DNA from 3 places in the Leptolyngbya sp. UWPOB_LEPTO1 genome. Region 2 is predicted to be linked to each of the others. Evidence: predicted binding sites of a transcription regulator. Region 2 holds the regulator's gene; each other region holds the start of a gene.
The links. Region 2 encodes NtcA, which controls nitrogen genes in cyanobacteria. Its sites were predicted from a motif close to TTTGTANNNNNNNNTACAAA; they were not measured.
Positions count from the first base shown of each region.

Region 1: J0L70_RS13670 (BMP family ABC transporter substrate-binding protein) is a predicted target of NtcA. The motif match lies at 5,269-5,288, and genes of this name have one in related genera.
Region 3: J0L70_RS03275 (P-II family nitrogen regulator) is a predicted target of NtcA. The motif match lies at 4,318-4,337, and genes of this name have one in related genera.

Region 1 covers NZ_JAFLCJ010000008.1:8,664-16,406, forward strand. The annotation lists gene J0L70_RS13645 (hypothetical protein) at 1-109, shown strand, start outside; gene rlmN (dual-specificity RNA methyltransferase RlmN) at 191-1,207, opposite strand; gene J0L70_RS13655 (sensor histidine kinase) at 1,825-3,381, shown strand; gene J0L70_RS13660 (formamidase) at 3,539-4,561, shown strand; gene biuH (biuret amidohydrolase) at 4,565-5,245, shown strand; gene J0L70_RS13670 (BMP family ABC transporter substrate-binding protein) at 5,346-6,527, shown strand; gene J0L70_RS13675 (sensor histidine kinase) at 6,699-7,523, shown strand; gene J0L70_RS13680 (serine/threonine protein kinase) at 7,526-7,743, shown strand, end outside.
Region 2 covers NZ_JAFLCJ010000001.1:257,285-265,027, reverse strand. The annotation lists gene J0L70_RS01195 (sulfurtransferase) at 1-634, shown strand, start outside; gene J0L70_RS01190 (DUF5615 family PIN-like protein) at 768-1,121, opposite strand; gene J0L70_RS01185 (DUF433 domain-containing protein) at 1,118-1,450, opposite strand; gene J0L70_RS01180 (RNA polymerase sigma factor, RpoD/SigA family) at 1,585-2,571, opposite strand; gene J0L70_RS01175 (vWA domain-containing protein) at 3,439-4,056, opposite strand; gene fabI (enoyl-ACP reductase FabI) at 4,081-4,881, opposite strand; gene ntcA (global nitrogen regulator NtcA) at 5,321-5,992, shown strand; gene J0L70_RS01160 (DUF3084 family protein) at 6,112-7,509, shown strand; gene J0L70_RS01155 (RuvC family protein) at 7,544-7,743, shown strand, end outside.
Region 3 covers NZ_JAFLCJ010000002.1:79,598-87,340, reverse strand. The annotation lists gene hemN (oxygen-independent coproporphyrinogen III oxidase) at 1-269, opposite strand, end outside; gene J0L70_RS03295 (biliverdin-producing heme oxygenase) at 660-1,409, opposite strand; gene acsF (magnesium-protoporphyrin IX monomethyl ester (oxidative) cyclase) at 1,421-2,497, opposite strand; gene queF (preQ(1) synthase) at 2,996-3,391, opposite strand; gene J0L70_RS03280 (hypothetical protein) at 3,628-4,200, shown strand; gene J0L70_RS03275 (P-II family nitrogen regulator) at 4,410-4,748, shown strand; gene J0L70_RS03270 (PPC domain-containing protein) at 4,832-5,266, opposite strand; gene J0L70_RS03265 (DsbA family protein) at 5,281-5,973, opposite strand; gene J0L70_RS03260 (ribonuclease R family protein) at 6,432-7,743, shown strand, end outside.

The sequences.
Region 1 (7,743 bases), on a different contig from region 2:
AGCCTTGACTCGGACGCAATGCCCGGAATGTGATTATCTAATGATCACCTGCTCAAAGTCTGGTCGTGTCATCGAAGCATATGCGCCTGGAATTTATGTTCGTCGATAATCTGTAGCCGTGTTTTGGCTGCGCTCAACTCAAGGATATCTGTTCTTCAAGTTGAGCGCAGCTTAAAACCAAACTCCACGCTCAACTTCCAGCAAACGATGCGCGCAACTGCCCGCAAGCCGCATCCGCTTCCAATCCGCGCGTCCGCCGCACACTCACCGCGATTCTCCGATCTTTCAACGCCTTCACAAACCCATCAATCCGACGCTGATCTGGTCGTTGATAATCCGCTTCGCTAATCGGATTGTACGGAATCAGATTCACATGGCTCTGGAATCCCCGTAAATGATCTGCAAGCTCGATCGCATGTTCAGCACAATCATTGACTCCAGCCAACAAAATATACTCAAACGTCACTCGCCGTCCCGTCAGACGCACATACTCGCGACATTCTTCTAAAAGTGCTTCTAACGGATATTGACGTGCACTCGGAATTAATTGCTCTCTCACCTGCTGATTCGACGCATGTAAACTTACCGCCAGCGTCGCCTGCAAGTGGTGATCCGCAAGTTTGCGGATTCTCCCAGGAATCCCGACCGTAGAAATAGTGATATAGCGCCGACCAATGCCAATATCTTCATTAATCGATCGCACTGCCTCTAAAACATTTTCCGCGTTCAGCAAGGGTTCGCCCATGCCCATAAACACGATATTGCTAACCCGTTGCTGAAAAACTTCTTGCACTGTTAACACTTGATCCACAATTTCATGGCGTTCCAGATTGCGCTTAAATCCGCCTTTACCCGTCGCACAAAAATCACAAGCCATCGGACAACCGACTTGCGAAGAGACGCAAACCGTTAACCGCTGCTCACTCGGAATTCCAACGGTTTCAACAATTTGACCGTCGCTTAATCGCAACAAGAATTTCACCGTGCCATCTAAAGCGGTCGCTTGGTGATGAATTTCCGATCGCCCAATCGACCAATCCGCTACCTGCGATCGCCATTGCTTCGGAAACACAGAAATTTCAGCTAAAGAGCGGATGCCCCGCTGATAGATCCACTGATGTAATTGTTGTCCCCGGTATGCGGGTTGCTCTTGCGTTTTGACCCATTCCGTTAACTCTGGTAAAGACGCTCCAATTAAGGCTTTCATAAAACACTCGATCGCGAGAAGAAGGAAAAATAATATGTTGCTGGCAAACAACTTCACTCAAACTTTACGGAAATTACAGAGAGCCGATGAATAGAGAGATTAGGTCTGTTGGTTCTGAGGCAACCCGCTCTCTCGTTTTAATTTGTGAAGTTAGAGAGTTCTATCTTAGACTGTTCAGCCAACCAACTGAGATAAAGCCGCATTAAATTACGTACTCTCATTTAGCCATTTGTAAAAATACTTACTTACTTTTAACAAAAAAGAAAATTAGTTGGGACAATGATCCGTAGAAACCCCGCTTTATGTTTTTTAATCCTGGTACAAACTTCTATGAGGATTTCAGAGATTGAACTTTTGTCCAACCTTCTATCGAATTCCACCGCTGGAAATGAAAGATCACTCATTTGGGTGAAACGCTTTTTCAGCGTTCATTTGATTAAATTGCTAAATATTTCCTTTTTGTTTAAATCTTTTTCTTTTCATCATGCGCGTTGTCAACTTAGCACGTCTCACCTCTACTTCATCCAATTTCTTCGCCTGCTAGGACATCAACGATTCACTTCAAAAAGCTTCTATCCTCATCTGTCCATCCGCTTCGATCTGGTAACCTTGTGGAAATGTCGAATCATACACTTCCTGACAAACTCGTACGAATTGGCTCCGTGGAAATCAGCCTGAGTCAATCGGAAGAACTGTTCCGAGCTTATGTCGAAACTGCCAACGATATGGTTTACACCGTTGACTTGACAGGAACTCTGACCTACATGAATTCCTATGGTCAAAAACTGCTGGGATGTCCTAGAGACGAAATCTTAGGACGATCGTATTTAGATTTTGTCTCCCCGCTTTATCGCGAAAAAACAATGCAAGCGTTCGCGAATTTAATGCAGACCGGAGAGTTGAGAGATTTTGAGTTTGTGCTGACGACAGCAGTGGGCACAGAGATTTTTCTAGAAGTAAATGGAAAACTCCTCTGCCGCGATGGCGAACTCATCGGCGGTATAGGAATTGGGCGAGATGTGACGGAAAGAAAGCGGATTGAAAAACAGTTAAAAATCTTTTCTCGCGCAGTTGAATCCGCCTATGACAGTACCGTAATTACGGATTTGAACGGAGAAATTATCTACACAAATTCTGCGGCGAGCCGAATTTTTAACTGGCAAACCGACATGATGATCGGGGCACATGCTGCAATTTTTTACCCCGAGAAAAAGCAGACCGAAGAGTTAATTAAACAAGCAATCTCAGGCGGTTGGAGCGGTGAAGTCATTTGTAATCGTCGCAACGGCGAATCTTTTCCTGCTCTGGTTTCCGTCAGTCCGGTCTTGGATGAACGTAATCGCCCAACCGCAGTTTCAATGATTACCCGTGACATCACGGTGCAGAAACGAACAGAAGACGAACTTGCCACAAAGAACGATGAGTTAGAACGGGCAAGCCAGATGAAGTCGGACTTTTTGGCGAACATGTCACACGAGTTGCGCACTCCACTGACTTCGATTTTGGGCTTTTCGTCGATTTTGCAAAAACAAATCTTCGGCGGTCTGAATTCAAAACAACAGATCTACATTCATCAGATCTATCAAAGCGGTCAGCATTTGCTAGGCTTGATCAATGATGTCTTAGACTTGTCGAAAGTCGAGGCAGGACAGTTGCGCTTAGAACTCGCGCCGCTCGTCGTCGATGAAATTTGCGAGAAAACCTTGGGGTTTGTCAGTGAACAGGCTCGCATAAAAAATTTGACCGTGAACTATGAGATCCAGCCGGATCTAGAACCCTTGATGGCAGACGAATTGCGGCTGCGCCAGATGCTACTGAACTTGCTCTCGAATGCGATTAAGTTCTCGAACGAAGATCATGAAATCGGACTGAGCGTGAAACTCAATGGCGAGTTTCTAGATTTCACCGTTTGGGATCAAGGGATTGGAATTGCAGAAGACAAACAGCATCTCTTGTTCAAACCCTTTCAGCAGGTCGATGGCTCATTGTCTCGTAAGCACGAAGGCACAGGTTTAGGGTTAGCGTTGACCAAGAAACTCGCTGAACTTCACGCTGGAACGGTGCTCATGCACTCGAAGGAAGGAGAAGGAAGTCAGTTTACGATTCGCTTACCGATGAATCTTCAGCATCCGGCAACGGTTGGAACGATTGCGATCGAACCCAATCGTCGCTGATTCAAATATCCGTTCGGCATTCTGCATCTTAATGGTGGAGAGATCGCGCAAACTGTGCGAATCGATGGAACGGAGCAAAACGGTATTCCAAAGTACGAATCGCCCTCAACCAAATGTGATAAAGCTGACAATCAGTTGAGTCTTGAGGGCAAAGTGCATGAGTGGTTTAGGTGGATTGAATAAATCTCCAAAGGGTGTTGTATTGGGACTGGTGCAGCTACAGCTTCCAAATGTTGTCACGCCCGACGATCTTGCGGCTCAGACCGATCGCATTTGCCAAATGGTCAGCAAAGCCCGTCGTAATATGCCCAGTATGGATTTAGTCGTCTTTCCAGAGTATTCCCTACACGGACTCTCGATGGACACAAATCCAAAAATTATGTGCCGAATCGATGGTCCAGAAGTTCAAGCCTTCCAAGCCGCCTGCCGAGAAAATCGCATTTGGGGATGCTTCTCGATCATGGAGTACAACCCACACGGCAATCCCTACAATAGCGGCATCATTATCGACGACCAAGGCGAATTGAAACTCTACTACCGGAAACTGCATCCTTGGGTTCCGGTTGAGCCTTGGGAACCTGGAAATCTGGGAATTCCGGTCTGTGAAGGACCGAATGGCAGCACGCTTGCGTTAATTATCTGCCACGACGGCATGTTCCCAGAAATGGCGCGCGAATGTGCTTACAAGGGTGCGGAAATCATGATTCGTACCGCAGGATATACCGCTCCAATCCGCCACAGTTGGCAAATTACCAACCAGGCGAATGCGTTTTGTAATCTGATCTACACCGCATCTGTGTGTATGTGCGGCACAGATGGCACATTTGACTCGATGGGCGAAGGTATGTTTGTCAATTTCGACGGAATGCCCTTAGTGATGGGCAGCCATCGACCGGATGAAATTATCACAGCCGAATTGCGTCCCGATCTGGTGCGAGAAGCTCGGAGACACTGGAGCGTCGAAAACAATATTTACCAATTTGGGCATCGCGGCTATGTCGCGGTGAAAGGCGGAGCACAGGATTGCCCCTACACCTACATGAAAGACTTGGTGAATGAATCGTATCGCCTGCCTTGGGAAGATGAAGTGATTCACACCGATGGCACAAGCTGCGGATTTGACGCGCCAACGCGATCGTATCAAGGCGAAGAATTACCAACTTCAGTCACCAGAGGTTAAATCATGGGACGGTATGTAGAGGCTGAGCCTTATCAATATCCATTCAATGGCGATTTACGCCCTGAGAATACGGCTCTGATTGTGATTGATATGCAGACAGATTTCTGCGGTAAGGGCGGTTATGTGGACAAGATGGGCTATGACCTGTCTCTGACGCGCGCTCCGATCGAACCGATTCGCAACCTCCTCAAAGTGATGCGAGACTTGAATTACACAATTCTGCACACTCGCGAAGGACATCGCCCGGATCTCTCAGATTTGCCAGAAAATAAACGCTGGCGATCGCAACAAATCGGAGCCGGAATTGGCGATCCGGGACCTTGTGGGCGAATTTTGGTTCGAGGAGAGTCAGGTTGGGAGATTATTCCTGAACTCGCTCCATTACCCGGAGAAGTGATCATTGATAAACCCGGAAAAGGATCATTTTATGCCACTGATCTCGATTTGGTTTTGCACCGTAAAGGCATACAAAACTTGATCCTGTCCGGCATTACCACTGATGTCTGTGTGCATACAACCATGAGAGATGCCAACGATCGAGGATATGAATGTTTGTTACTGTCCGATTGTACGGGTGCAACGGACTATGGCAACCATCTAGCCGCGCTGAACATGGTCAAAATGCAGGGCGGTGTGTTTGGGGCGGTTGCCGATTCGACAGCATTGATTTCTGCGATCGCGTGAGCCTCTGCTCAGGCATCGCAAGATACGTGTTGAACAATACAAAAGCGAGTAGAAAAATCGATTTCAATACGATGGCAATTAACTTCTGTGAGGAGGAACGATGAGCAGTCAGGATTCACCGCGATCGCGCATTTCCCGCCGTCAAGTCATACGCGGATTGTTAGCGACCGGGGCATTTGGTGCAACTTCAAAGCTCTGGGTTGGCTGTACCCCAGCGAACGATTCTTCAACATCTAGTAGCAGCCCCCCCGCAGGCAAAGAACTTGTAATGGGGTTTATCTACGTCGGTCCTAAAGACGATTTTGGCTATAATCAAGCCCACTTCCAGGGAAAAGAAGGTGTCCAAGGTGTGAAAGTCGTCGATCAAGCCAGCGTGCCTGAAACGACCGAAGTACAAGAAGCAATGCGGAACATGATCGAGCAGGACAAAGCAACCGTTCTGTTTCCCACCTCATTCGGCTATTTTGACCCGCATATTCTTAAACTCGCCACCGATTATCCAGAAGTACAATTTTTCCACTGTGGCGCAATGTATGATGCAGCCAAGCATCCCAAGAATGTCGGCAGCTATTTTGGTTACATTGATGAAGCGCAGTATGTTGCAGGCGTGGTTGCCGGGCATATGAGCAAAACCGGAAAGTTAGGTTTTGTGGCAGCAAAACCAATTCCACAAGTGCTTCGCAACATCAATAGTTTTACCCTGGGAGCGCGAAGCGTTAAGCCAACAATTACAACCCAGGTGATTTTTACCGGGGACTGGTCTTTGCCAGTAAAAGAAGCGGAAGCGACCAACAGTTTGATTGACCAAGGGGCAGATGTGATTACTTGCCATGTAGACAGTCCGAAAGTTGTGATAGAAACGGCAGAGAAACGCGGGGCGTTTACATCTGGCTATCACGCCAATCAGGCAGCACTTGCGCCGAAAGGCTATCTGACGGGTGCAGAGTGGGATTGGACGAAGGTGTATTCCGATTACGTCAAGATGATTCAAGAAGGTAAAACCTTGATGAATGGAGGGATTCCGCATTTGCTGCGCGGCGGATATAAGGATGGATTTGTGAAGATTTCGGCATTTGGACCGGCGGTATCTGAGACTGCGAAGAAGGACGCAGAAGCCGCGAGGGACAAAATGAAGGCGGGTTCGCTAGTCATTTACAAAGGCGGACTCAAAGATAATACGGGTAAAGAGGTTGTCCCTGCTGGAAAAGACTATGCGACAACTGCGATCGAGCTTGAATCGATGAACTGGCTCGTAGAAGGGGTCGTTGGTAAAACGGCTTAGCAGTCTCGCTCAAGCTAGAGATTTGTTAGATCTGCGACGTTTCTAGAAAAAATGAGATCCTGATACTAAATTGGTTTGATTTGGTTACAAATCAATTCGGTGTCAGGATTTCGAGTGCAATGGGTGAAGTCGTTTAGAGTGATAAAGACTTTCTTTTTGCAATCCAGAACGATGAGTTGGATGAATTTGGTTTGGCTAGCTGGCGGCTTGGGAATTGGATTTGTGGGGGGTTGGTGGGCGAAGCGATCGTCTAAAGTCGCATCCTCTACTCCCGATCGCACATTGGAATTGGCGTATCAATCCGCACTCGAACTTGCGCAATTCAAGGCAGGATTTTTAGCCCGCACTTCCCACGAGTTACGATCGCCCTTAAGTGGATTAATCGGTTCGCAGCAATTAGTTCTAGGCGATCTCTGCGAATCGCCTGAAGAGGAGCGCGAATTTATTGAACAGGCGAACCTATCCGCTTTAAAGCTCGTGAAATTATTGGATGAAGTCATCCATGTTTCTAAAGTCGAATATGGAACCAGCCCATTAGACTTTCAGTCTGTTTCCGTCAGTGATGTGTTTGACAATGTATTTTCTTTAACGCATCTATTAGCAGAGAACCGGAATTTGCGATTTCAAATCGTGTTACCAGAACCCGATCTGGATGTGTTTGTCGATCGCAAAACGCTAGAGCAGATTTTAGTCAGTTTGATCAGTAGCGCGATCGCAACAATGCAGGAAGGCACGCTCAAGCTCTCAGCTCACATAGAATCCGAATTTGCAGTGATTGAGCTAGAAGATCAGCGACCGATCGAGGTATGGCGAGAAGCGATCGATCTGCTCAAAGCCGAAGCTCCAAAAGATTTAGACCCACCTTCTCTGGGATTTCGCCTGCTGATGAACCAAACTTTGGTCGAGGTGATGAACGGTCGGTTAGAGTTAGGAAAGTTGAACGAAACCGTCACACAACTGCGGTGCGTTCTTCCTCGAAATGCGGTTCAATCTTAGGCATGGATTCACTCATCGGTCAGACAATTTCAAACGGCAAGTACACCCTGCAAGAAGAGATCGGGCGGGGAGGATTTGGCATTACCTTCAAAGCCGTTCATCACTTTTTGGATCAAACCGTCGTGATCAAAACGCTGAATGAAGCTTTGAAGGCAGAGAAAAACTTTGCCGATTTTCAGCGCAAATTCCAAGATGAAGCCCGACGGCTTGCGACTTGTAT
Region 2 (7,743 bases):
GTTCCAATCTCTCCTCTCTCGCTCTGGTATTACTCCAGAAACAATGGTTGTTGCTTATGGGAGCTATCCCGGCACTGGAGCCTGGATCTTCTGGCTTTTCAAACTCTTCGGACATGACAATATCCGCGTTCTCAATGGGGGATATCAAACATGGAAAGCAGAAAATCGCCCGCTTGCCGCAGAACTCTCGACCGTTTCTCCAGTTCCAGAAAAAGCAGTTGCACTGAATCCCGATTTGAGAGTCTTAAAAGAAGAAGTTCAAACTGCGATCGACCATCCCAATACAGCTTTATTGGATGTTCGGACGCTCGAAGAATTCCAAGGCAAAATCTTTCTGAATCGACCGCCAACTGGGAACGAACGAGGTGGACATATTCCCGGTGCAATTCACATTGAACACCTTGCAGCGTTGAATCCAGATGGTACATTCAAATCGTTTGAGGAACTTCAGAAGCTCTATGGTGAAAAGGGCATTATTCGCGATCGAGAAATCTTCCCTTACTGTGCGATCGGTGGTCGTTCTGCCTTCGTCTGGTTCGTCTTAAAGTACCTTCTCGGCTATCCCAAAGTCCGAAACTACGATGGCTCCTGGAACGAGTGGAGTCGAATTCCAAGTCTTCCTATTGAGTCATAATGATTCAACGAAGAATCTCTGTTATGGTTCTTCGTTAAATCATTATGACCAACAAAGCGTTCTGGAACTTTAGACATTCAACTCTCCTAAAGTATTCGTAATACTTGTGGCTTCAAACCATTCATACTGCCTTTCAAAATGGAAACGTCATGATCTGATTAGTCCATTCTTCAGCTGTAGATGCTTCCCAAATTAAGATAATGGCATCGATCGCTTCACCAATTGGAAGATTCTGAGAAAGAATCAAAACCCTGGAGCTTGTCTGCACTGTAATAAATTGACCAAATTCAATTGGTATTGTCTTACGATCGTGCGTTACTAACACTCTGTTATCTCTTGCTGCAAGTGCCAGAACTTCTGGGTCTTTTATTCCTTCTAACCCTGCGTCATTAGCTGAACGAAAATCCAGTCTTGGCTCTCTGCGAATTGTTCCAGTTACAATGGCTTGTCTCAAATCAGCATCAGCCTGAAATCGAATTTCTGTCATACTGCATTGTGCTTCTGAGCTTGAGCCGCTTTCAATTTCTCATACAGTAACGGATTCTTCTCTTTACAATCCTGTTGTAATTGCTGAAACTCTGCTTCACCTACTTCCAGATAAGCATCAATTAACTTTCGGTTGGCGAGATAGAATGCGATCGCACCATAGACCTGTTCCAACGAAAGCAACGGAAAATTCTGAGCAATACTTTCAGGTGACTCTCCATCTAAAAATGCATAAACAATCGAATCGAGAGAAATACGAGTGCCTACGACCCAATACCCTGTCTCTCGCTGTTCAATATAGGACTTTGCCAAAATAGGAGCCAATGCCATAAGAGAACCTATCCTTTTGTTGCCTAAATTTTAGACGCAATGCTTTACTTCATCCTAGAAAATTGCCGCATCTTCCAACCAAAAAAAGGGGGCATCAAACTGATGTCCCCTCTGTGAGTTATAAAACCCTAAACTTAGCTAGCAATGTACTCGCGCACATTCGCCTTGCGACGACGTAAATGATCCAAAGCTTGCCGCTCTAGCTGACGAACCCGTTCCCGGCTCAAGTTTAAGCGATCGCCGACTTTTGCCAGCGATAACTCGTGCCCATCTTGCAACCCATAGCGCAAGTTCAGCACTTCTTTCTGCTGCGGAGTCAAATCCGTCATCAACGTTTCAAGATCCTGACGGAGCAAGTCTTGAGTCAAATAAGCATCCGGTGAAGGACCATTATCCTCAAGTAGCTCTTGCAATTCAGTATCTTGATTATCTCCAACTCGTAAGTCTAGCGAGACAGGCTGACGAGACATCAATAAGAACTCCCGAATCTGTTCCGGCTCAAGCTCTAATTCCGCCGCGATCTCAGCCGCCGTGGCACTGCGCCCTAATTTCTGAGCTAGCTCGCGCTGAACTCGCTTAATCTTATTCAGCTTCTCCGTAATGTGAATCGGTAATCGAATCGTCCGGGCTTGCTGAGCGATCGCTCTTGTAATCGCCTGACGAATCCACCAGTACGCATACGTCGAGAACTTGTACCCACGAGTCGGATCAAACTTCTCTACGCCACGCTCTAAGCCAAGTGAGCCTTCTTGAATCAAATCCAAGAACTCTAAATTACGCTTCTGATACTTCTTCGCGATCGACACAACCAGGCGAAGATTCGCTTCGATCATCTTCTGCTTAGCGCGACGACCCCGTTGAAAAATACCATTCAACTCAGAATCACTGAGATGAACATGCTCAGAAAACTCCTGCTGCGTCGGCGCGTGACCCAGCTTCTTCTCAAGCTTTTCTTTCTTCTCTTGCAAGGTCATCATCTGCTGAACCTGCTTCCCGTAGAGAATCTCTTGCTCGTGTGTCAACATCGGCACACGACCAATCTCATGCAGATACGTCCGCACCATATCAGCCGTATAGGTGGGGCTAGGAGTGGATTTAGATTTGGTATTGGCAGTAGCCATGTGCAGTCAACTCCGTGAAATGAAAACTTTAGACAACAAACTCGAATCGATTCCAAGCCGATACAGGAATGAAATGCTGTTTAACTCCACCCTGGGAAGGGGGATAAATCTTTAGCACGCTTACAAAATAAGGGGTACAAGCACGAACAGCCGAAAGTGTAGCGGTGAGGTTCAGGACTCTAAATCGAAGTCGTTTCGACTTTACTTAATGATAAGACGAATTCTAAATAAAGTAAAGAGCCTTACAGGGAAATTACTCAGGAATTTCAGCAAATATTTAGCTTTCCAAAGTAAATTGCAAGACATGGGCATTACCCTAAAACTTCATTTAAAACTTGGTGAATTGATTCTTCTATAATGACGGTTTGATTTACAGTTGGATAGAGTCTCTAGAGAGGGATAACCGTACTTTTTTAAGTGCTGCTGTTATGATTTCTGACTTGCGCATTTAGAGAATGTTCCAGTGAGCCAAACCCCGTATCCATCAACTGGTCTATGGATTTCATTCTGACAGTTCAATCCACAATTTATTGTGAAAAAATGGGGACATTTTAGGCTACTTTTCAGATATGAAATTGAAGTGTCATTAAGGTGACGATTTCATTAAAAACTGGATCAAGGCTGCAACATTGGTCAGCTTAAAACGAAGAGCAATTATACTTATCGAGAACCGTCATCAGTTTTGCGACGCGGGTCGGTATCCCGATGAGGTTCGGAGCTTTTCGTTGTGGTTTCCTGGCTATTCCTTCAGGTAGGGTATTGCTGCTGCGACTGACCAATTGGGTGCATCGAGTCGATTGACTGGGCTTGCGATTTTAGGCTCGATCGCTGCTCATTCTGCCTAAACTTAATCGCTGTTTTAGCGTGCTAATCTACGATCGCATTCAACAACACTTCTGCCAAACTCATATCTGCCATATCATCCATCGTCACCGTGTCGCAGATATCAAACTTTGCTCCTACACTTTGAAGCTGATCGTCGAGAACCTTCAAGAATTTTGTCGCACTGGCGTCTGAGCCAACTTGAATAAAAGAAATGGCTAATTCTTCATCGCGTTCCATTTTCTGTGTCGCTTGCACGATCGCTTCAATCACAGCTCGACGATCGTCCGGCTCACCATCGGTAATGACTAAAATGGTTTCTCCAGTTTTGCTCTGTCCTGTGGCTTTGCGGCGAAAATAATCTTCGGTGGCATCCCGCAACACTGCTGCCAGATTGGTCGAGCCAACCGGATCGTTTTCCATAAAAATCTGTGCGACTTTGCTCGTCGTCACATTCTCGTACCGTCTGAATCGGCTAGAAAACGTATAAACCGTAATACCATCGGGATCAAACTGCTCGCATTTGCGCGCCAGTGCCAGCGTTGATTCTTGGGCTGCTTCCCAACGACTGCCGCCCCCAATTTGATCATTGGTAGACATACTGCCACTTTTATCCAAAATCAAGGTGTAGTCTCGATTTTGCAAAGTTTCAAAATTGGGCACGGCACATCTCCTATCGTCTAATTGCTATCCAGCAGTGGGCTTCGATCCCGTCATCCCCATAATTTCGTAGCCTGCATCGACGTAGATCACCTGACCCGTGATCCCGCTTGATAGATCACTACAGAGAAATGCTGCGGTATTCCCGACTTCGATCTGCGTCACCGTTCGACGTAACGGCGCAACTTCTTCAACGTGGTGAATCATATCGAGAATGCCACCGACTGCCGAGGAAGCCAATGTCCGAATCGGACCTGCTGAAATCGCATTGACTCGAATATTGTTCTGCCCTAACTCATTTGCGAGGTAGCGCACGTTCATTTCCAATGCTGCCTTGGCAATTCCCATGACGTTATAGTTCGGGATGACTTTCACACCACCGAGGTAAGTCAGCGTCACGATACTACCGCCTTCGCTCATTAGAGGTTTTGCGGCTCCAGCTAGTTGCACCAGCGAGTAAGAACTGATATCCAACGCCAGCGAATAACCCGCGCGCGACGTTTTGGAGAAATCGCCGGATAAATCATCTTTGCTAGCAAATGCGAGACAGTGGATCAGAATATCCAACTTGCCCCATTTGTCTTTCACGGTATTGAATGCGCTCTCAATCTGTGCGTCATCTTGCACGTTCAACGGCAAGAACAAACTGGGATTGAGCGGCTCGGTCAAGTCGGCAACTTTCTTTTCCGCTTTGCCGGTTGCATCCGGTAGATAGGTGATGCCAATATTTGCGCCTGCTTTGTGTAGCTGCTGAGCGATGCCCCATGCGATCGAGCGGTTGTTCGCGATTCCCGTTACAAGTGCGTTCTTTCCAGTCAGGTCTAGCATGGTCTTCTACCGTGTAAAGCATTTATGAGGATAGCAGAAAGGGATCCCTCTCGAACTGCTCCTCGCTGACGCGATCGTCCCAAGCTTGGCGAATCGAGGATCGAATTGCGTCATTTCTCAGTTCGGTTTTTCTGCCAGCGAATCCTCTCTGATTCTGGTTCGGAATCCTTCATGATTCCTTAATGCCTCGTCCTAGAATATTCGTGCTTTCACGGTATGATCTGTGGAAATTATTGGGTCTGCCCAGAAGATTCCAGTAGATCGACTCGAAATTGCGCCTTCTTCTTAGAGAATTTACTGAGTTTTCTGAAGATCAAAGCGAAATTGTAGTTTACGACACTAAAACAGATCATAGACTCAGTTTTAGTGGTCTAAAGTCATCGATTGCTTACATAGACTGTTAGACTTCCCAGCTTCACTCGATACGACAAGGAAAGAAATGGTAGTGACCAAGGATAAACCGCTTGCAGCGATGTTTCGTCAGATTGGAGGGGGAGCATATCCTCCTGTTGTAGAGACGTTTGAACGCGGTAAGACCATCTTCTTTCCGGGCGATCCGGCGGAGCGGGTCTACTTTCTCGTCAAGGGTGCGGTTAAACTCTCACGGGTGTACGAGGCAGGAGAAGAAATTACCGTCGCGCTGCTGCGAGAAAACAGCGTGTTCGGGGTGCTTTCTCTGATCACAGGACAACGTGCCGATCGCTTTTATCACGCAGTTGCCTTCACCCCTGTCGAATTGCTGTCTGTTCCGATCGAACAAGTTGAAAAAGCGCTCAAAGACAATCCCGAACTCTCAATGCTGATGCTGAAAGGCTTGTCGTCGAGAATTTTACAAACTGAAATGATGATCGAAACGCTGGCGCACCGAGATATGGGATCGCGTCTTGTTAGTTTCCTCCTGATTCTGTGTCGTGACTTTGGTGTGCCCTCACAAGAGGGGATCATGATTGATCTCAAACTGTCTCACCAAGCGATCGCTGAAGCAATCGGCTCGACTCGCGTCACAGTCACCCGCTTACTGGGCGATTTGCGTCAGGACAAAATGATCTCAATTCACAAGAAAAAAATAACCGTTCATAATCCGGTAACGCTTAGTCAACAATTTACCTAATTCGATTAGAATTCAGTCCTGAGTGACTCACGCGAATCATAGAGCGAGCAGTCATAATGAAAGGCAAAGTCTGAAAGTGCCCTTAGAGTGCAGTATGTCTAGGGGTTTGTGGGAGCGTCATGTCCGATGTCGGGCTAATTCTAATTTTGGTGGTGTTGGTGTTAGGAGGGGTGATCGCGACAGTCGGCGATCGCTTAGGAACGCGCGTGGGAAAAGCCCGCCTCAGCTTGTTCAATCTCCGTCCCAAACAAACAGCAGTTGTCGTGACGATTTTGACGGGCACGCTGATTTCTGCCTCTACGTTAGGCGTTTTACTGCTTGCCAGTCGCACCTTTCGAGAGATGGTGTTGAACTTCGGGCGAATTCAAGCCGACTTGCGGGCGACAAATCGCGACCTCGATAAAGTCACGGCTGATCTCAAAACCACAGATCAGCGAAAAGCTGAGGTTGAGAAAGATCTAGAGCAAGCGCGATCGGAACGTGCCCAAATTGAGGAATATCTCAAGCGCCTCAATGCCAATCTTCAAGTTTCAGTCGCTCGACAACGAGAAACCGATGCCCAACTTCGCAGGACAGAAGCGCAGCGAGATCTCACCCGCAATCAGCTAGAAACAGTTTCTCAGCAAGCACTCTCGCTCCGCAACGAAATCAATCAACTGGAATCTGAGCAGCAGGCGTTAATTGAACAACGGGATCAGGTGAAAGCCCAAATTGCGGAACGAGATGCGCAAATTGCGGAACGAACTGCCCTGATTGAAAAGCGCGATCGCGAAATTAATGAGCGCGATCAAGTCATTGCTCAACGCGAAGCAGAATTGAAAACCCTGGAACAGCAGAGAGCTTTTCTCGTGGCAGCCGTTCAGCAAATTCAGCAAGATGTGGAACAGATTCGCCGAGGTGATCTGGCAATTTTTCGGACACAAGTGCTGTCTTCAGGTGTTGTGCGCGTCGTCGAACAAGGTGGAGCCAAAGCAGCGGTCGATCAATTACTGCAATTGGCAAATCAAACCGCGATCGAGTCGCTTCGCCTGGGGCAGAACAATCAGCAAATTGTGCAAATCCCGATTGCGGAAGTGCAAAACCTCATTCAGCAAATTCAAGATGGTAAAGATTATCTGGTGCGGGTGCAAGCCGGGGCAAATTATGTTCTCGGTGACGACCGAGGCGTTGTCGTGAATATGAGTGCGGTGCCGAATCAGGTTGTCTTTTTAGCAGGAGATACGATCGCGACTCAAACGCTGGAACCGTCTAAACTGTCCCCCCAGGATTTTCAGAAAACCTTACAAGATTTGATTGCGGCTTCTAATGCCCGTGCCCGTGTCGCAGGGGTGATGAATGACAGACTAGAGGTTGAGAAACTGTTGAGTCTGGGATCTTTTATCGATCAGCTTCGCCGCTATCCGAATTCGATTGAATTGCGGGCAGTTGCATCGGATGTGACTTACACAGCGGGACCGCTCAAAATAGAATTAGTAGCGGTGCAGGATGGGCAGGTTGTGCTGCGGGCATCGAATTAGCAATCTGTAGACAGAACAACGGCAAGAGGTGAGTATGGCGGAACAGCCCGTTATTCTGGGATTTGATCCAGGGCGACAAAAATGCGGAGTCGCAGTGATGGGAGTCGATCGCCGAATTTATTATCATCAAGTGATCTCGTCTGAAGAGACGATTTCGACGATCTCATCTCTGAGGAGTCAGTTTCCGATTTCGCTGTTGGTCATGGGTGATCAGACTTCTTCTAAAACCTGGCG
Region 3 (7,743 bases), on a different contig from region 2:
AAGTAGGGTTCTGCGACTTCTCTACGTTGAGTAATGATCGTATTGCAGCCACAGAAGTAACAGGGTGTTTCACAGAAAGGGATGTGACAGTATAGGGATAAGGGCGTTTTTTTGTGATTGCCGAGGTCGATCGCTCGGTTGAAGAAATGAGGATCGAAGTCGGGACTAAGTTCTGTAGCAGGCGGATAGCTGGTATAACGGGGAAGGGGCAGGTTGTACTGGTTCAGGAGCGCCGCGTCAAACTCGACCGTTTGGGATAGTTGTTTCATTGGAAAGGATTTTTAATGGGTTTGGATGGGCGAGCCGTTTTGCAGCAGCAGGGTTGAGGGACGAAATTGCCTCTGTTAGCGTGAGGTTGCGACTTTACACAACAATCGTTGCGGGTTGTGCAAGTTGAGCATTTGCTTAGAGGATGCTTTAAAAGTAATCGTTGAGACGCATTCACCCGCCCCGGAATTCCATTCCGGGGCTAACGGTGCGAAGTCCTTAAAAGGACTGCATCGCTCAAACCTCTGTGTAGTCCAGTTTAGTGGACTTCGTTTTACTAGCCCTGGAATTCCATTCCGGGGCAGGAGGACAACGTGAGCGAAGAGGCTTTTTGTACTTTTAAAGCGTCCTCTTAAGCAATCGAAACTCCACGCATCAAACAATTCTTCGAGTTAAGGAGCTAGGACAGGTTCACGATCGCTACCATGCGATCGTCGTTCTGTACTTCCAGGACGATCCTGCCGAGTAAGTAAATCAAAGGTATGTTCCCCGATCGCTGCTTTCACATCGGGTTCGAGTTCATGCATCACATCTTGATTGAGCACAAAGGCAAGGTTTGCTTCGGCAACAATCCGTTCGATTGTGTTCTCGTCTACAGGCAGGCTATCTAGCATCTGACGGTAACACTCTTTGAATTCTCGTCTGGCTTCAGGAGTTGAGATTTGCTCAAACTCATAAAAATTTGTTCCCTGATTCGGAGGCAAAGATAATGCCGATCGAATGACATTCTTCAAACTCTGTCCTCCTGATAAATCGCCCATATAGCGGGTGTAAGCATGGGCAACCAGCAAGATTGGATCAGTAGCAGCGAGCGTTTTAATTCGAGCGCAGTATGCAATTCCCGCAGATGATGCAACGATCTGATTTTGCCAGTCTTCACCGTAGTAGAATGCGAGATCGCGCGCCAGATTCGCAGCTCGATTCAACCCTGGGAAGTAGAATGCACCAAACACTGGATCTTGAGCGTGCTGCTGTAATGCTGCTTCTAAAGTGCTGTAAACAAAGTACAAATTTGCAAACAGTTTCCGTAGAGGTTCGCGTTCTACAATACCTTTCACAAAGCATTTCATAAATGCAGTGTTTTCTGCTGTGGTGTGAGAGCGTTGGGTTCCTTCTCGTAAGCGGACAGATAAAGTACTCATGAAATTGTTTCCTAATGAATGACAGGACGAGAGGCTTCTGCATCAATTGCAGGTAAGAAATAGAGGCGGAGAAGTTGCCAAATGATCACAGCAATCCAAGGCAATTTTTGGAGCGTTTGAATGAATTTCGGGCGCGATTGACTCGAAATCTCTGCTAGTTTCTGATTCGCGATCGCGCATTTTTCGAGCCGAGGGAAGAACTCTGGATGATCCGTATCAAGCACACTCGGAAAAGCTCGCTTCGAGGTTTCGTTCGTGTTTTGAATTACAGCCTTGTTGTACTCTTGCGAATCAATACCAATCGAGTCGTAAAACGTCGATCGTTCTAAAACAGTCAAGGTGTGAGTTGCAAAGACAGTCAGCAGAAAGAATCTTGCCCACAGTCTTGCTTTCCAGCAATTCCAGAGTTTGGGCTGCGATCGCAAGAGTGCTTTAAAGAAATCTCCGTGTCGATTCTCATCTTGGCACCAACTCTCAAAGTACCGAAACAGAGGATAAAACCGATGTTCTGGATGCTGTTCTAAATGGCGGTAGACCAAAATATAACGCCAGTACCCAATTTTTTCCGAGAGGTAAACGGTGTAGATCACCCATTCTGGCGGAAAGAAAGTATAGGTTCGATTTTTCGTCAGATAGCCCAGATCAAGAGTCAAGCCAAAGTCTGCCATTGCTTTATTCAGGAACCCGGCATGACGAGCTTCATCGCGCGCAAGTAAATGAAACGCTTCTGATAGTAAAGGTTGCCGATTTTTAAGCTTGCGAGAGAGTTCTTTAAAGAGCAAAAAGCCCGAAAATTCTGAAGTACAAGAGCGCTCTAGAAAATCAATAAACGCGTGCCGGGTTTCACCATCAATCTTTTCCCAATCTTGCTGAAACTCTTCATTGCGAACAAAATGGTGGCGATTATAGTCTGCTCGCAATTCTGCGACGACCGATTCTAGTTCTGCTTCATGCCCGGATAAATCCATTTGGGCAACCGCATCAAAATCAGTGATGTAAAACCGAGGAGTTAAGAGCGTTTCTTGAACAGGTTTTTTAATGCCAGGCGATTGTTCTGGCAGGTCGGATCTCGAAACTGTGCTGACCATAGAGCGAATGATAACGACTGAAATTACTTTCCCCGAATCTGCGATCGCGGCACAAGTGAGTTACCTGCTCTGCTCTATAGTTACCACAAGTAAAACATTGAGATGAGCACAAGGTTAGAGGGCTTTCTAACAAATTGTTAAAACATCCGCTGAGATTGAAGCAAGGCATCACTCCTAGAAGCCTTCCACCTTTCATCACTTAAATTTGCAAAAGATTTTGCTTTCTCTCATTCTGCTTGTCTACTCTTGCAGCAATCATTACTAGCTCAAATGAAAAGCTCGATCGTAAGTGCTGTTTGCTTTACTAGGATGTCTACTTCGAGGTTAGGGCCAGTAGTTACTGCTCAAGTTAGTTTAGGATCTGAATCGGTTCTGTCTCGCTCCTAAACTGCAAGCTAGAACAAGACAGAACACGGATTTTTTTGCGCTCACCCTATCAAGAAGAACGAGTTCAGACGCTCAGCGAGAATTCTGGACGGTTAGCGAACCGCATTCTACTTATACCTTCGTATGCGTCACTTCTACTACGGTATGCACATTTCCTCGGGGCGTGTAGTCCGCCTTAATCGAGATTTCTAACGGATCACACGCTGCCACAATGTCATCTAGAATTTGATTCGCCGCTTCTTCGTGAGAAATATAGCGATCGCGATAACTATTGATATACAGCTTAATTGCTTTCAGTTCGACGACGCGCTGATCCGGAACATAGCTCACATAGATCGTCGCAAAATCGGGATAGCCAGAAAACGGACACTTACAGGTAAACTCTGGCAGCGTAATATTGATCGTATAACGCCGTCCGGGTCTAGGATTCGGGAAAGTTATTAGACTTCCCTCTTCGATCAGGCGTTCGCCATACTTTACTTCGGGATGGTCTTGCGCTTGCGTCATAGCCTATGAAATTGAATGAACTGACTGATCTTAGCAATCGAATTTGCACGGAGGCACGATCGCGTCTCAAGTTTTTTGAGTACTTGATCTCCGCAATCCCCGAAATTCGTTCACAAAATCGTTTCTTTTTGAAAAAATCTTGACTAAAAATGCGTTGCTTGATTCAATTGCAGCTATTCTGAGGGCATCACAATTTCTCGCTGTTTTGTCAGATTACTCTCGCTGTTATGAACCCCATGATGCAGAAAACACCTAATCGATCGATCAATTTGCCGCCTCAAGCTCCTGCAACCGGATATGCCCCTTCTGTACCGATTTCAGTTTACCGCGAGGTGATTGCTGAGCTTCAAGCTACAAAGAACTCGGTGGAAGCCATGAAGATTCAAAACCAGCAATTGGCAAAACAGAATCAGCAATTGCGGCAAGAAATTGAACGCACGGTACAAGCAGCACTCCAACTCCGCCAAGTCTCCAATGCAATGCCGGGAATTAATCCTGCTGCACCACCCGCACCTCGTCTCGACTTGATGCCCGAAGTCGAAGCTGCATCCTTCCAAATCCCGGTCATGCCACCCCGCATCCCCGTTGCTCCCAAACCAGAACCCATTCCAGCGAGTCTCGAATTTCCTGAAGAGAAGCTGGTAATCGAAGAAGATAGCAAGCCCCGGCGCAAAATTAAGCCAGAACAAGACACTCATTTTGAACTCAGCGGTTGGATGTTGGGCTTGGTCATCGCTTTGATCGTCGTGACTGCTTTCGGCGCTGGCTTCTTGCTGGTGCGTCCTTTGCTGAGTCCTTCATCAAAATAAATTCTCGAATGTAACCAATAGCAACCCGAAATTACGAATTACAACTGATGAATTCCGATTTTGAGTGGCTCATGCGACACTCAAAAATACTATTACAATCGGCGAGGCGGGTAATGATCGGTAGCGATCGTTACAAAATTCTCTTCACCAGAAATGATAGATAGTCTCATGCCCGAATTATAGAGATCACGATTAAGGAGTGTAAGCGCTTGAAAAAGGTTGAAGCGATTGTTCGCCCATTTAAACTCGACGAAGTCAAAATTGCATTAGTCAATGCTGGAATCGTGGGAATGACGGTTTCTGAAGTCCGAGGCTTTGGACGGCAGAAAGGTCAGACCGAACGGTATCGCGGTTCTGAATATACGGTTGAGTTTTTACAGAAGCTCAAAATTGAAATTGTGGTGGAAGATGATCAAGTAGACATGGTGGTTGACAAAATCATTGTGGCGGCTCGAACCGGAGAAATCGGGGACGGGAAGATCTTTATCACACCTGTTGAACAAGTAGTTCGGATTCGTACCGGCGAAAAGAACTTTGAAGCGGTTTAAAAACACGAACCTTCCGAGTTTTTGAAACACTCAGAAGGCTTGCTTCGCTGTGAAGGCGATCCGAATCTGGATCGCCTTTATATTTATTGAACGGGTTTCAGCCGAGTCAATTTCAACTTAAAGGGGCCGCCCGCCGTTTCTCCGAAAGCTTTGACTCGAACGATGTAATTCGCATTGCGCGTGATGCGAGTAAATAAGAGCGAATTCGTTGTCCCATCTGGACCATCATCATTCTCGGCAACGGTTGTCCCTTGTGAGGTCATCAGCGTGACGATCGTATCAAAACTATCCGAAGACAAATCGATCGCCACTTGTTCTCCCGCCTGCAAAGTCACCACATAATCGCGTGCGAAATTGCCTTGCCCGGTGGGAATATCGGCATCCGTTAAGCGATCGTTAATCTCTTTTCCAGGAGCCAGCGGGATTGGCGCATAGGAGCGAGTCGATTGAGCCATTGCGGCGGTCGTCATCAAAACCGCAATTGGAGCCGCACAAAGCCAAGCCATCCATCCTTTCATAACCGTTCCTTTCCTTACTGTGCTTGGTTTAAGTTTTTCTCTAAGGTAGCAAGATCGACTGCCCCTGAAAATGCACGACCATTCATGGCAAAGAACGGAGTACCAGAAATTCCAAGCTGTTCTGCAAGTTGAAGATCTTTTTCAATCGTGGTTTCTGCCGCTTGAGACGCGCGATCGCGATTAAACTTCGCCACATCCAACCCCAGAGTCTTGGCAATCTCTGGATAAATCGCCTCATTCAGCTGTTTCTGCTGCGCAAACAAAGCATCATGATATTGCCAGAATTTGCCCTGTTGCTGAGCCGCCCAAGCCGCTTTTGCTGCCGGTAGGGCTTGATCATGAATACTCGTCAGCGGCAAATGTTTATAAACCAGAGTGACGCGATCTTTGTACTTGTCTACAAACTGGCTCACCGTGCCTGCTGCTGCTTGGCAGTAAGGACATTGAAAATCAGAAAACTCCACCAAGACAGCCTGACCGTTGCCTTTCGTGGGAGACTGAGCGATCACCGATTTTGGATTCTGCTGGAGATCGCGGAGAAACGACTGTTGAACTTTTTGTTGTTCTTGTTGTTGTTCGCGTTGATAAGCTTGTACCGAATCCAGAATTGCCTGGGGATTTTTGCGAATCACTTGCAGGACTTGTTCTTCAAATTTTGGATCAATCTTGCTATCTGCCTGCACTGGCAAAGAGCAACTGATTAACATCAGACACAATATAACCAAGCCCGCGAATTGTTTCAGCCTTCTCATCACGATTCCGTCTCAAATCTGTCCTCGCACTATAGCTTAACTTCAGACTTCCGAGACGCATGAACCCGCAAAAGTTCGAGATTCAATGTGTCATTAGGCTCAACTTGAGTAACAATAGTAAAGGTGCGATCGCATTGGCGGTCAGGCTGTCGTGTAACTATGAGCGACACTCGACCTGTCAACATGTTCGTACAGGCGCTTTTCGAGACTTGAAATTCCGAATCGATTGATTTTGGTCAACTTCGGGAGTTCAACCTCATAGAGCCAATGCTAAGTGCGCAGCTTCCTATCTGTTAAAACTGGGAATCGGCTTGTTGATTAATCGGAACTGATTCGAGCTTCGGTTCCGGTGAAGTGACGACTTCAGAGCCATTTGCACACCCCACGCAGAACACACGAGGACAAATCGCTTCATGGAATTCTCGATCGCTGAGTTACTCGCTAACTTCACAGATGATAAATTAGTGGCTCCAAAAGCTCTCGAAAAAAAGCTGGAATGCCATGATGAACCGAGCCTAAGACGCTTACAGATCGCACTAGACGCACTCGAAAAAATCGGAGTGCTCGTGAAGGAACGGGGCAAATATCGTCGAGTGCCAGAAGAAGGCGTAGTGGAAGGAAAGTTACGCTGTTCAAGCAAGGGATTCTGCTTCGCGATTCAAGATGTCGAAGGATCAGAAGATATCTACATTCGCGAAAGCCAACTGAATCATGCTTGGAATGGCGATCGCGTTTTGGTGCGAGTGACGAAGGAAGGCAGTCGTCGTCGCAGTCCAGAAGGCGAAGTCAGATTAATTTTAGAACGGGCAAATCCCTCGGTTCTGGCTCGCATTAAAAAGAGCGAAAGTGGAGAATTTCGAGCCGTTCCCCTCGACGATCGCTTATTGTTTGAACTGCAAGTCAATGAAAATGGCATCCAACTCGATAATGCGATCGATCATTTGGCACATGTGCAGGTCAAACGCTATCCGATCGGGCAACATGCCCCCCTCGGTAAAGTCGCAAAAGTCTTAGGCGCAGATGATGACGCAGCCGATATTGATATTGTCTGCTGCAAACACGATTTGCCGCGCGAATTTCCTGAAACGGTTTTAGCCGCAGCAAAAGAGTTGCCGACTAAATTGACCAAAGCGGAATTAAAAAATCGAGTTGATTTACGCAATTTGACCACGCTGACGATCAAATCCAGCGACGAAGATAGCGCCGATGATGCGATTACCTTAGAGAAGACGAAAGCAGGCGGCAACTGGCGCTTGGGCATTCATATTGCAGATGTCGCGCACTATGTTGGATCAGGTTCGCCGCTCGATCGCGAAGCTCAGCGTCGAGGCGCTTCGGTCTATCTGAGTGAATTAGTCGTCCCGATGCTGCCCGAACAGATCACCGATAATCTCTGTTCGCTTCAGCCTGGAAAAGATCGACTTGCCGTTTCAGTGCTGATTACACTCGATGATCAAGGTGGCGTGCTGGAATTCGAGATTCAGCCCACAGTGATTAATGTCGATTACAAGTTGAGTTATCACCAAGCAGAAGAAATTCTCAAAGACAATCACACAGAAGAATTGAAGCAGTTTGAGCCAATTTTTGAACTGTTGGCGCAGCTCGATAAGCTGAGTCATGCGATCAAAGACCAGCGGCGACAACGAGGCGCATTTGAACTCAATCTGCCAGAAAAAATTTATGCGCGTCCTGACGGTTCAGAATCGCCAGAAGAAACGGATAAAT